One region of the Brevibacillus soli genome, then DNA from elsewhere that is predicted to be linked to it. Evidence: riboswitches for the same ligand, from Rfam matches in the RefSeq annotation. Region 1 holds a riboswitch; the other holds the start of a gene.
What was found. A riboswitch is a leader RNA that binds a small molecule or an ion and turns the genes downstream of it on or off. The one in region 1 is predicted to bind cyclic di-AMP.

Region 1 (4,419 bases):
TTCTGTAGAAGAAACAGAATGCGAAATTGAGGTGGAAACATTGTTTAAGGTAGCAGCTGTTCAGATGAATCCAATTTCCGGTCAGACAGAAACAAACCTGCAACAGGCGATTCTCATGGCTGAACAGGCCGCGCAGGAGGGAGCCAACTTAATCGTTCTTCCCGAATTATGGAAGACAGGTTATCATTTAAAGAAAGATGAATTTGAACAACTGGCCGAGACACCGAACGGAGAGACTGTTCGCCTGTTTCAAGAACTGGCGCGAAAATGGAGTACAGTGATTGTGCTGCCTTTCGCTGAGAAGGAAGAAGATCGTCTCTATATATCATTAGCTGTCATCGAGCAAACAGGGGAGTTGGCGGCAACATACCGAAAGTCTTTTGTGTGGGGAAAGGAAAAGAACAGTTTTTTACCAGGTGAAAGAGTATACAATGTAATTAGCACATCGCTGGGCAAAATTGGCGTGTTGATCTGTTACGACATTGAATTTCCCGAGCCTGCCCGCTTGCTTGCTCTGCAAGGGGCTGAGCTGATCGTCGTTCCTTCCGTGTGGAGTTTCGGTGCCGAAACAAGGTGGGACATTCAACTTCCTGCTCGCGCTTTGGATAACACGGTATTTATACTTGGCGTAAATACGGTTGGTGAGGGAAGCTGTGGGAAAAGCAAGCTGGTTGCGCCTAATGGAGAAGTGCTTTGCGAAGCACCGCGGGAAGAAGCGTGTGTACTGCTTCATGACATAGATCCTTCTCTGATTTTGCAGACTCGCGCCTATATTCCATACCTGGCTGATTACGATGAAACTTTGATTCCGGGAGGGCAAACAAATAAGATCGCCTATGAATCGTTCTAATGTTTATCAGCATATCGCTGAACAGATGCCGCAGATGAGCAAATCGCAGCTAAAGATCGCCCGATACATTTTGGAAAATACGAATACGGTGCCGTTTTTCAATGTGGCCAAATTGGCAAAAATGGCGAAAGTAAGCGAGGCGACTGTGGTACGATTTGCTATGTTCCTCGGTTATTCTGGCTTTCCCGAGCTGCAGCAGTACATGCAGGACTCCGTCAAGCAGCAGCTGACGATCGCTGAAAGACTGAAAATGTCCATACAGGTGTATGGGCAAGAAGAAAAGGGCGTTTATGAAATCTTTCAGGATGATATCGCCAATATTAAATCGACCATGGAAAAATTGGACATTCCGTCGTTCCTAAAAGCGGTTGAATTGTTGCTTCATGCAGAAAACGTTTATATTGTCGCAAATCGAAGCGCCGCTTCTCTCGGAATTTTTCTGCAGTATTACCTGAATATGATTTTGGGTAATGCGGAAATGATTCAGTCAGTAGAGACAATAGCGGAGAAGTTGTACAAATTAAACAAAAACGATGTTGTGATAGGCATAAGTTTTGCCAGATACTCTGCCAGTACCATCAACATCGTCTCATATGCCAAAGAAAAAGGAGCAACGACCATCGCCATCACGGACAATCTCTTGTCGCCACTCATTGCACATGCAGATATCTCTCTTACGGCTTCCAGCCAAATGCCGACGTTCATTGATTCGTTCGTGGCTCCCCTTAGTTTAATTAATGCCCTGATCACTTTTGTTGGAAAAGAAAAGACCAACGAGTTTCACGGACGGCTTGAGAAACTGGATGAGATCTGGGATCGGTTCGGGATTTTTTACATGAAAGAAAAATAATCGGGCCAACTGCCTTATTGTTGGCCATGTACGACTGACGTTCACCAAATTTGACATTTCCAGCTATTTGGAACATAATAAAACAACGCTTAATTTCCGATTGCTTATATCGGAAAGCGGGGGAACCACGTTTTGGGGCGAATCGCTATCGCGATCGATAGCGTAGGGAACCATCTTTCCCGAGTCCGTCAGCTAACCTCGTCAGCGATAGATGGGTCAAATTTCTGTTTTTTTATCCACATGCTTCTTTGACCCTATATGTTCGCAGGGTCTTTTCTTTTTATTTGACCCTGCGCTTGTAGGGTCATTTATTTTTTCGAAGGGGGGATGAAGTTGTCGAATGCCATTGTTTTTGACCATGTTCGAAAGGAATACGGTCAAACCGTTGTCATCGAAGATTTGAATCTGGAAATACCGAAGGGGAACATTGCGGTGCTTGTCGGTCCGTCAGGGTGCGGAAAAACCACCACGATGAAAATGATCAACCAACTGATCAAACCGACGGCCGGGAGAATCCTGATTAACGGAAAAAACACGATGGAAATCGACCCGGTCCAATTGAGAAGAGGAATTGGCTATGTGATTCAACAAGTCGGTCTTTTTCCGCATATGACGATCGCTGAAAACATTTCGCTGGTTCCGCGCCTGAGCAAAGGGAAAGCTGCGGTTGACACCGGAAAAGTGAACGAAATGCTGGAACGGGTAGGTCTCGACCCAGCGCAATACCGTGATCGCTATCCGTCTGAACTGTCCGGCGGTCAACAGCAGCGGGTCGGGGTTGCGCGGGCCTTGATGAGTGATCCGCCGATCATTTTGATGGATGAACCCTTTTCCGCTCTCGACCCGATCACCCGGGAACAGCTGCAGGATGAATTGATTCGCCTGAATCAAGGGCTGAACAAGACGATCGTTTTTGTGACGCATGATATGGATGAAGCGTTGAAGATTGCTGACCAAATTATCGTGATGCAAAACGGGAAAGTGATCCAGCAAGGAACGCCCGACCAGATTCTGCGCCATCCTGCGAATGAATTCATTCGCGGTTTTATTGGGGAGAAGCGATTGTCCGCTCATTTGAGCCAGTTGGTGGATGATGTCATGCTGCAAAATCCGGTCACCGTCCTGCCGACCAGAGGTCTTGCGGAAGCTGTTCAAATCATGCACAGAAAGCGCGTTACAGGACTGATCGTCGTTGATAGAGAGGGACGATATCTGGGAATGGCAGACACCAGCGATATTCATAACCGGTACCCGGAAGAGTCGCTGTCCATTCAAAACGTGATGCGAACGGACGCGGTGGCGGTAACAACCGGAACGCCCTTGGCGGATGCGATTTCCCTGGTTCAGGAGGCTTCCTACGGCTATGTTCCCGTCGTGCATCCAAACGGCAAATTGGCCGGTTTGCTCACAAGGGCAAGTCTGGTCGATGTACTGGCAAAACCGTATTTGGAGGGAGGGACATCGGGTGAGTGAAATCATGAATGTCTTGATCGATCGTTGGCCTGATATTTTGGACGCTACGCGGCAGCATATCATTTTGTCCGTCATCTCCTTGTTTTGGGCGACACTGATCGCAGTTCCTGCCGGAATCCTGTTGACTCGGTACCGCTTTTTGGCCGGACCGGTTCTGGGTATCGTCTCTGTTTTTCAAACCATCCCCAGTCTTGCCCTGCTCGGATTTATGATTCCGCTGTTTGGGATTGGACCGGTTCCAGCCATTATTGCGATGGTCATTTACGCTCTGCTGCCGATTCTTCGCAACACCTACACGGGAATTCTGGACGTGGACGACGCACTCCTGGAAGCCGGACGCGGAATGGGGATGACCAAGTCGCAAATGCTGCGGATGGTGGAGCTGCCCATGGCCCGTCCGATTATCTTTGCCGGTATCCGGACAGCGACCGTCATGATCATTGGTGTTGCGACACTGGCTGCCTTTATCGGAGCCGGAGGTTTGGGGGACCTGATCCTTCGGGGAATTTCCATGGTCGATACGGGAGTCATTCTGGCCGGGGCCGTACCTGCCGCCGTTTTGGCCATCTTGTTCGACATGCTGCTCGCTTGGGCGGATTGGCGCGTCACTCCAAAAGGTCTCCGCACCAGTAAACAATCCTGACAGGAAGGGAAGAGCTGAATGGAGCCGCATCATCATAAACAAATCATTGTGTACTTTCGAAGGGAGAGGATTTTGTGAGAAAAGGATGGCTGCAGAAGATTGGGGTAGGGGTTTTGGCACTGGCTGTGGCAGGATTGGCCGGTTGTTCCGCCCTAACCGGTACTACAGCGTCTGACAAGGTAACCGTGGTGGGAAAAGATTTTTCAGAACAAGACGTCTTGGCGAATCTGGTAGGAGTATTGATTGAAAAAAGTACCGACCTGAAGGTTGAGATCAAGTCGTTTTTGGGCGGAACCGACGTATGCTTCAACGCCGTCAAAAACGGCAGTGCCGATATGTACGTGGAGTACACCGGCACGGGTTTGGTGAACATCATGGGTCAAGAAGCAATCAGCGATCCGCAGCAAGTGTACGATCTGGTAAAAACAGAATTTTCAAAGAAATACCAATTGGAATGGCTGGAGCCAATCGGATTTAATAATACGTACGCCCTGGCTGTTTCCCAGGAGACAGCGCAGAAGTACAATCTGAAAACGATCTCCGACCTGAAGCAGCATGCCGGCAAGCTCACATTTGGCACCGAACAGGAATTCCTGGAACGGT
Region 2 (4,419 bases), on a different contig from region 1:
AGCTCCTGCTGCCGCTCTTCGGAGAAGCGGAGCTGTTCCACCATGTCGGTAAAAGCGCGAAACAGCCGGGCGAATTCGTCGTTTGATGTGTACGAGAAGGAGACGTGGCGTTTTCCTTCCCTGATTTCCTGTGTCACCCTGGACAACTCGTTGACAGGACGCAAAATCCAGCGCACCAGAAACGTCACCATCACCAGTCCAACAAGCCCGATGCTGCCGTAAATGAACCAAAGCATCATGGAGACCCCTTTGGTTGCCAAAATGTCGGAGTCGTCCGTGTAAAAATAAACAATCGTTTGCCCAAGGTTGGGAGGCTCGTGCTGAAAGTGGTACTCGGCGACGACTTTCAGGTCGTTCTTTTCGCGGTTCTTTACGATTGCATGGGGACCGGACGGCGGGTTTTTCAGCATGTACGCCTGCGAGTATTTTTTAAAGATGGTGTTCCCTTCCGCGTCCTTTACCACCATCTGATACATCAGATCTTCCGGCAGTTTCTCGCCCAGTTCCTTCAGTTCAGTCGGATCCTTGAAATTCCCTGAGCGCATCAGTTGGTTGACGCGGACCTGTTCCGCTGCCGCTTTTTCATCACGGTACTGGTTGTGCCGGTCCGTTTTCAGCTGCTCGATTATGATGTCTTCAAAAACGAACTGAAACATCAGGAGGTTGAGCGCAATCAGGCCGATGAAAGAGAGGAACAGCTTCTTGCGGATGCTCATTTACAACTTCTCCCCGATAAATACGTACCCCGTCCCCCACTGCGTTTTAATGAATGTGCGCTCGGTCTCCAGCTTCTCGCGCAGGTTTTTGATGTGTACGGTAACCGTGTTTAGGGAGCCGTAGCCGTAACCCCAGACGCGATCGTAGATTTGCTCGCGCGTGAAGACGATACCGGCGTTTTCCGCCAGGAAGGTAAGCAGCTGAAACTCTTTTGTCGACAGGTCGATCTTCTGGTCGCCGACGTAGACGGAATACGTTTCCTTGTGAATTTCCAATCCCTTGAATTTCAGTACGGTGATGGGAGTAGAGGCTGCTTCCTTATCCGGCTGTTCTTCGTTGTGCTTGCGGATTCTCTCGTAGCGGCGCAGGTGTGCGCGGATCCGGGCAAGCAGCTCTTCCGTGTCAAACGGCTTGGTGATGTAGTCGTCCGCCCCGATCTCCAGTCCCACGACCTTGTCCACCGGTTTTCCCTTGGCGCTGACAAACAGGATCGGCAAATCCCATTCGCGCCGAATCTGGGAACAGAGCTCATAGCCGCTCATGTTGGGCATCATGATGTCCAGGAGGATCAGATTGGGAGAGAGCCCCTGCTTCAGCATGGACAGCGCATCTTCGCCGTTGACCGCGGAAGCCACCTCGTAGCCTTCGTTTTCCAAAATATCTTGCAACAGTTCAATAATTTCCTGGTTATCGTCAACGATGAAAACAAGTTCTTTCACTGTGATTCCCCCATGTATATCACGTCTATCTATCCTCTTTGTAAGCAAATCTATTTTCTATCATATCATGGTTTGACAAAATTCGCTTCGAATCGGAAAGAATTATCAGTCGACAAAAAGGGTTTAAGCGGTTTATACGACTTCCTATTGGGAGGAGGTCCTAAATGGTTTTAAAAAAAGCCAGAGACATGTAAAAGTCCCTGGCTTGCAATCTTGTTTCCATCTTACTTGGCTTGCGGTTGTGCTGCTGGCTCCGGAAGGGAGGCCGCTTGCACCGCTTTCTTTTCGGAGGCTGCTTTCGCCTCTGCCTGGAGCGCCGGAATGGCGATCCGCTTGGCGCCAACGTAGCGCTTGCTCCAGTAGTACGGGTCAGTCAGCTTGGTATTTACGATGCCTTTGCCTGACGCCGAGTGTACAAACGTGTTGTTGCCGATGTAGATTCCGACATGAGAGATGCTGCGGCCGTTGGTGTTGAAGAACACAAGATCCCCCGGCTGCAGGTCTTTTCGGGACACCTTGGTTCCGACCCCGTATTGGGCGGCCGAAGATCGCGGCAATTCTACACCCAAGGATTGGAAGACATAGCGTGTGAATCCGGAGCAGTCAAACCCCTTCTTGCTGGTGCCGGCAGATTTGTAAGGGACGCCGTACAGCTCTTTCACCGTGCTCATCAACAAGCTTTCCTCGGCAAAAGCAGAGCCTGCCCCCCATACAAGCAATCCGGCAATAACCAAAAATGATACGAGTCTACGCAAACCAAACTGCTCCTTTCCAAAGCCTACGAGGTTAGCTGATGGGTTCGGTCGAAAGGTTGCCCTAGGCTGTCGCAAACGACGGCCATTCACCCCTTAAAAGGGAGCGCGAAAAGCCCCTTTTATCTTTTGGTTCCCCCGTTCCTGTAGTCAAACAGGACTCGGCTAAATTCGATATTTTTTACACGCTTCTACTATAATTCGCGCTTGCCCACCCATTTCCTGTTGACAGATGCGCTTGTTCACAATTTTGTCACATTTTTTCGTCAATATCCATAACCAGTTGTCTCATCATGGCAACCGTGTAGTTGACAGTGGTTGTGCGAGCAAAAGTCCGATTGCGGCAGGAAAGCCTCTCCGCCTGCAGACGGAGGGAAAAACCAACCGCGCGCCCGTTATGGCGCAATGGCCCTTCGTCTACAATAAAGCCATGAACAACAGTTTCACAAACGATTGGAGGGAAGAAACATATGAGCGAGCGGTCTGGGAAAGTGCTTCTCGGACTGGTCCTGCTGCTGGTAGGAACGCTGGTCATCTTGGACCAATTCGGCATTGACGGCGGCGATCTTTTCGGGATTTTGATCCCGGCGGTAATCATGGTCTACGGTGCCAAAAAAGTGGTAAGCGGTTCCGGTACGAAATTCTGGGGAGTGCTTGTCTTCCTGTTCGGACTGTTGATGCTGATTGGCAAGCTTGACTTGCTGTTTACCAATCTGTTGGCCATTGCGATCATCTACTTCGGCTACCGCTTGATCAAGCGGCGGGACACTCCGATGGAACCGGCTCCAAGCGCTCTGGAGCGGCATTGGGCTCAGCAAGTCTTGAAAGAAGATGCGCTGGACCGTTGGGAGCGAGAATTGGCAAACAAGCGACAATCATGATACAACCCACACTTTGTGATATGATGAGGAGGAGTATAACAATGGGTATTTTGAAACGTTTGCGTGACTTGACTGTGGCTTCGGTGAATGATGCGATTGATTCCATGGAAGATCCGGTCGTGATGCTGAATCAGTACATGCGTGACATGGAAGTGGAAATCGGACAAGTAGAAGTGTCCGTTGCACGCCAGGTTGCACTGGAGAAGAAATTCCGCCAACAGTGGGAGGAAGCTCTCGCCTTTGTCGAGAAACGTGACCGTCAAGTGAAATTGGCCCTCAGTGAAGGCGAGGACGAACTGGCGAGACGCGCGCTGATCGACAAAAAACGGTACGAAGCCCGTGCCAAGGAGTACGAGACGCTGTACACAACGGCTTCCGAAGCGGCGCAGCAAATGCGTGAAAAACTGGCAGAGCTGAAGGAAGAGTTTTACAAGATGCGGGCGAAAAAGTTTACGCTGATGGCACGCGCACAGGTGGCGCGCACCCAAAAACAGGTGAACCAGGCGGTTACCGGCATGGGGAGCGAATCAGCCAGCCGCGGATTTGCGCGCATGGAGGAAAAGGTTCTGCGGATGGAAGCGGAAGCGGATATCAGCGGACAGTGGAAACAGACCCGATTGGGATTGGACAGCTCTCTGAACGCGTTGAACAAAGACGAACTGGATGAGGAGCTGGCGCGCCTGAAAGCTGCCCTTCAGGAAAAGAAGGCAGAGGCTGTAACGAAATAAGCCGTACCGGATTTCATGCAAACAGCAGCCTGAACGTTTTCCAGGCTGCTTTTCCCCTAGGAGGTTTTTTCTTGACAGATTTTATGGTTTTTCTGAAGAGATTTATTGAGGAACCTGGACGAGTGGGGAGCATCGCTCCCAGCTCTCGATTTTTGTGCCAGCGCATGCTGAAAAAAGTAAACTGGTCAAAAGCCGGCGTAATCGTCGAGCTGGGGCCGGGGACGGGTGCATTCACCAAAGCGATTATTCGAAAAAAGCGGCCGGATTCCGTTTATATTCTCGTGGAACGGGATCCGCAGTTTCGCGCCATGCTGCGCGACCGTTTTCCTGAAGCAGTCATACGTGAAGAAGCAGTCAATATCGGCCAATATGTGAACGAGATGGGCGTTGATCATGCAGATGTGATCATCTCCGGGCTGCCGTTTGCCAACTTCCCGGAGGAGCTGCGCGCGACCATTCTCAACGAAGTTCAAACGGTGCTTGCCCCAGGCGGTCTGTTCATTACCTTCCAGTACTCCCTGCAGCTTCAATCCGAGCTGGAAGCCCGTTTTTCACAAGTCGACGTGGAATTCACGCCGCTCAACATTCCGCCTGCTTTCATATATACATGCCGCAACTGAGT

Region 2: another riboswitch for cyclic di-AMP. It lies ahead of ACE99V_RS13580 (C40 family peptidase); the one in region 1 lies ahead of ACE99V_RS05510 (ABC transporter ATP-binding protein).

What each region holds. Positions count from the first base shown of each region.
Region 1 is NZ_JBIYSM020000009.1:22,921-27,339, reverse strand. Features, by position in the region: gene ACE99V_RS05525 (amino acid ABC transporter ATP-binding protein) at 1-8, shown strand, start outside; gene ACE99V_RS05520 (nitrilase-related carbon-nitrogen hydrolase) at 41-850, shown strand; gene ACE99V_RS05515 (MurR/RpiR family transcriptional regulator) at 837-1,700, shown strand; cyclic di-AMP (ydaO/yuaA leader) riboswitch at 1,777-1,922, shown strand; gene ACE99V_RS05510 (ABC transporter ATP-binding protein) at 2,034-3,173, shown strand; gene ACE99V_RS05505 (ABC transporter permease) at 3,178-3,816, shown strand; gene ACE99V_RS05500 (ABC transporter substrate-binding protein) at 3,891-4,419, shown strand, end outside.
Region 2 is NZ_JBIYSM020000031.1:7,768-12,186, reverse strand. Features, by position in the region: gene ACE99V_RS13590 (sensor histidine kinase) at 1-716, opposite strand, end outside; gene ACE99V_RS13585 (response regulator transcription factor) at 717-1,436, opposite strand; gene ACE99V_RS13580 (C40 family peptidase) at 1,661-2,191, opposite strand; cyclic di-AMP (ydaO/yuaA leader) riboswitch at 2,197-2,365, opposite strand; gene ACE99V_RS13575 (LiaF transmembrane domain-containing protein) at 2,659-3,069, shown strand; gene ACE99V_RS13570 (PspA/IM30 family protein) at 3,111-3,797, shown strand; gene ACE99V_RS13565 (class I SAM-dependent methyltransferase) at 3,869-4,417, shown strand.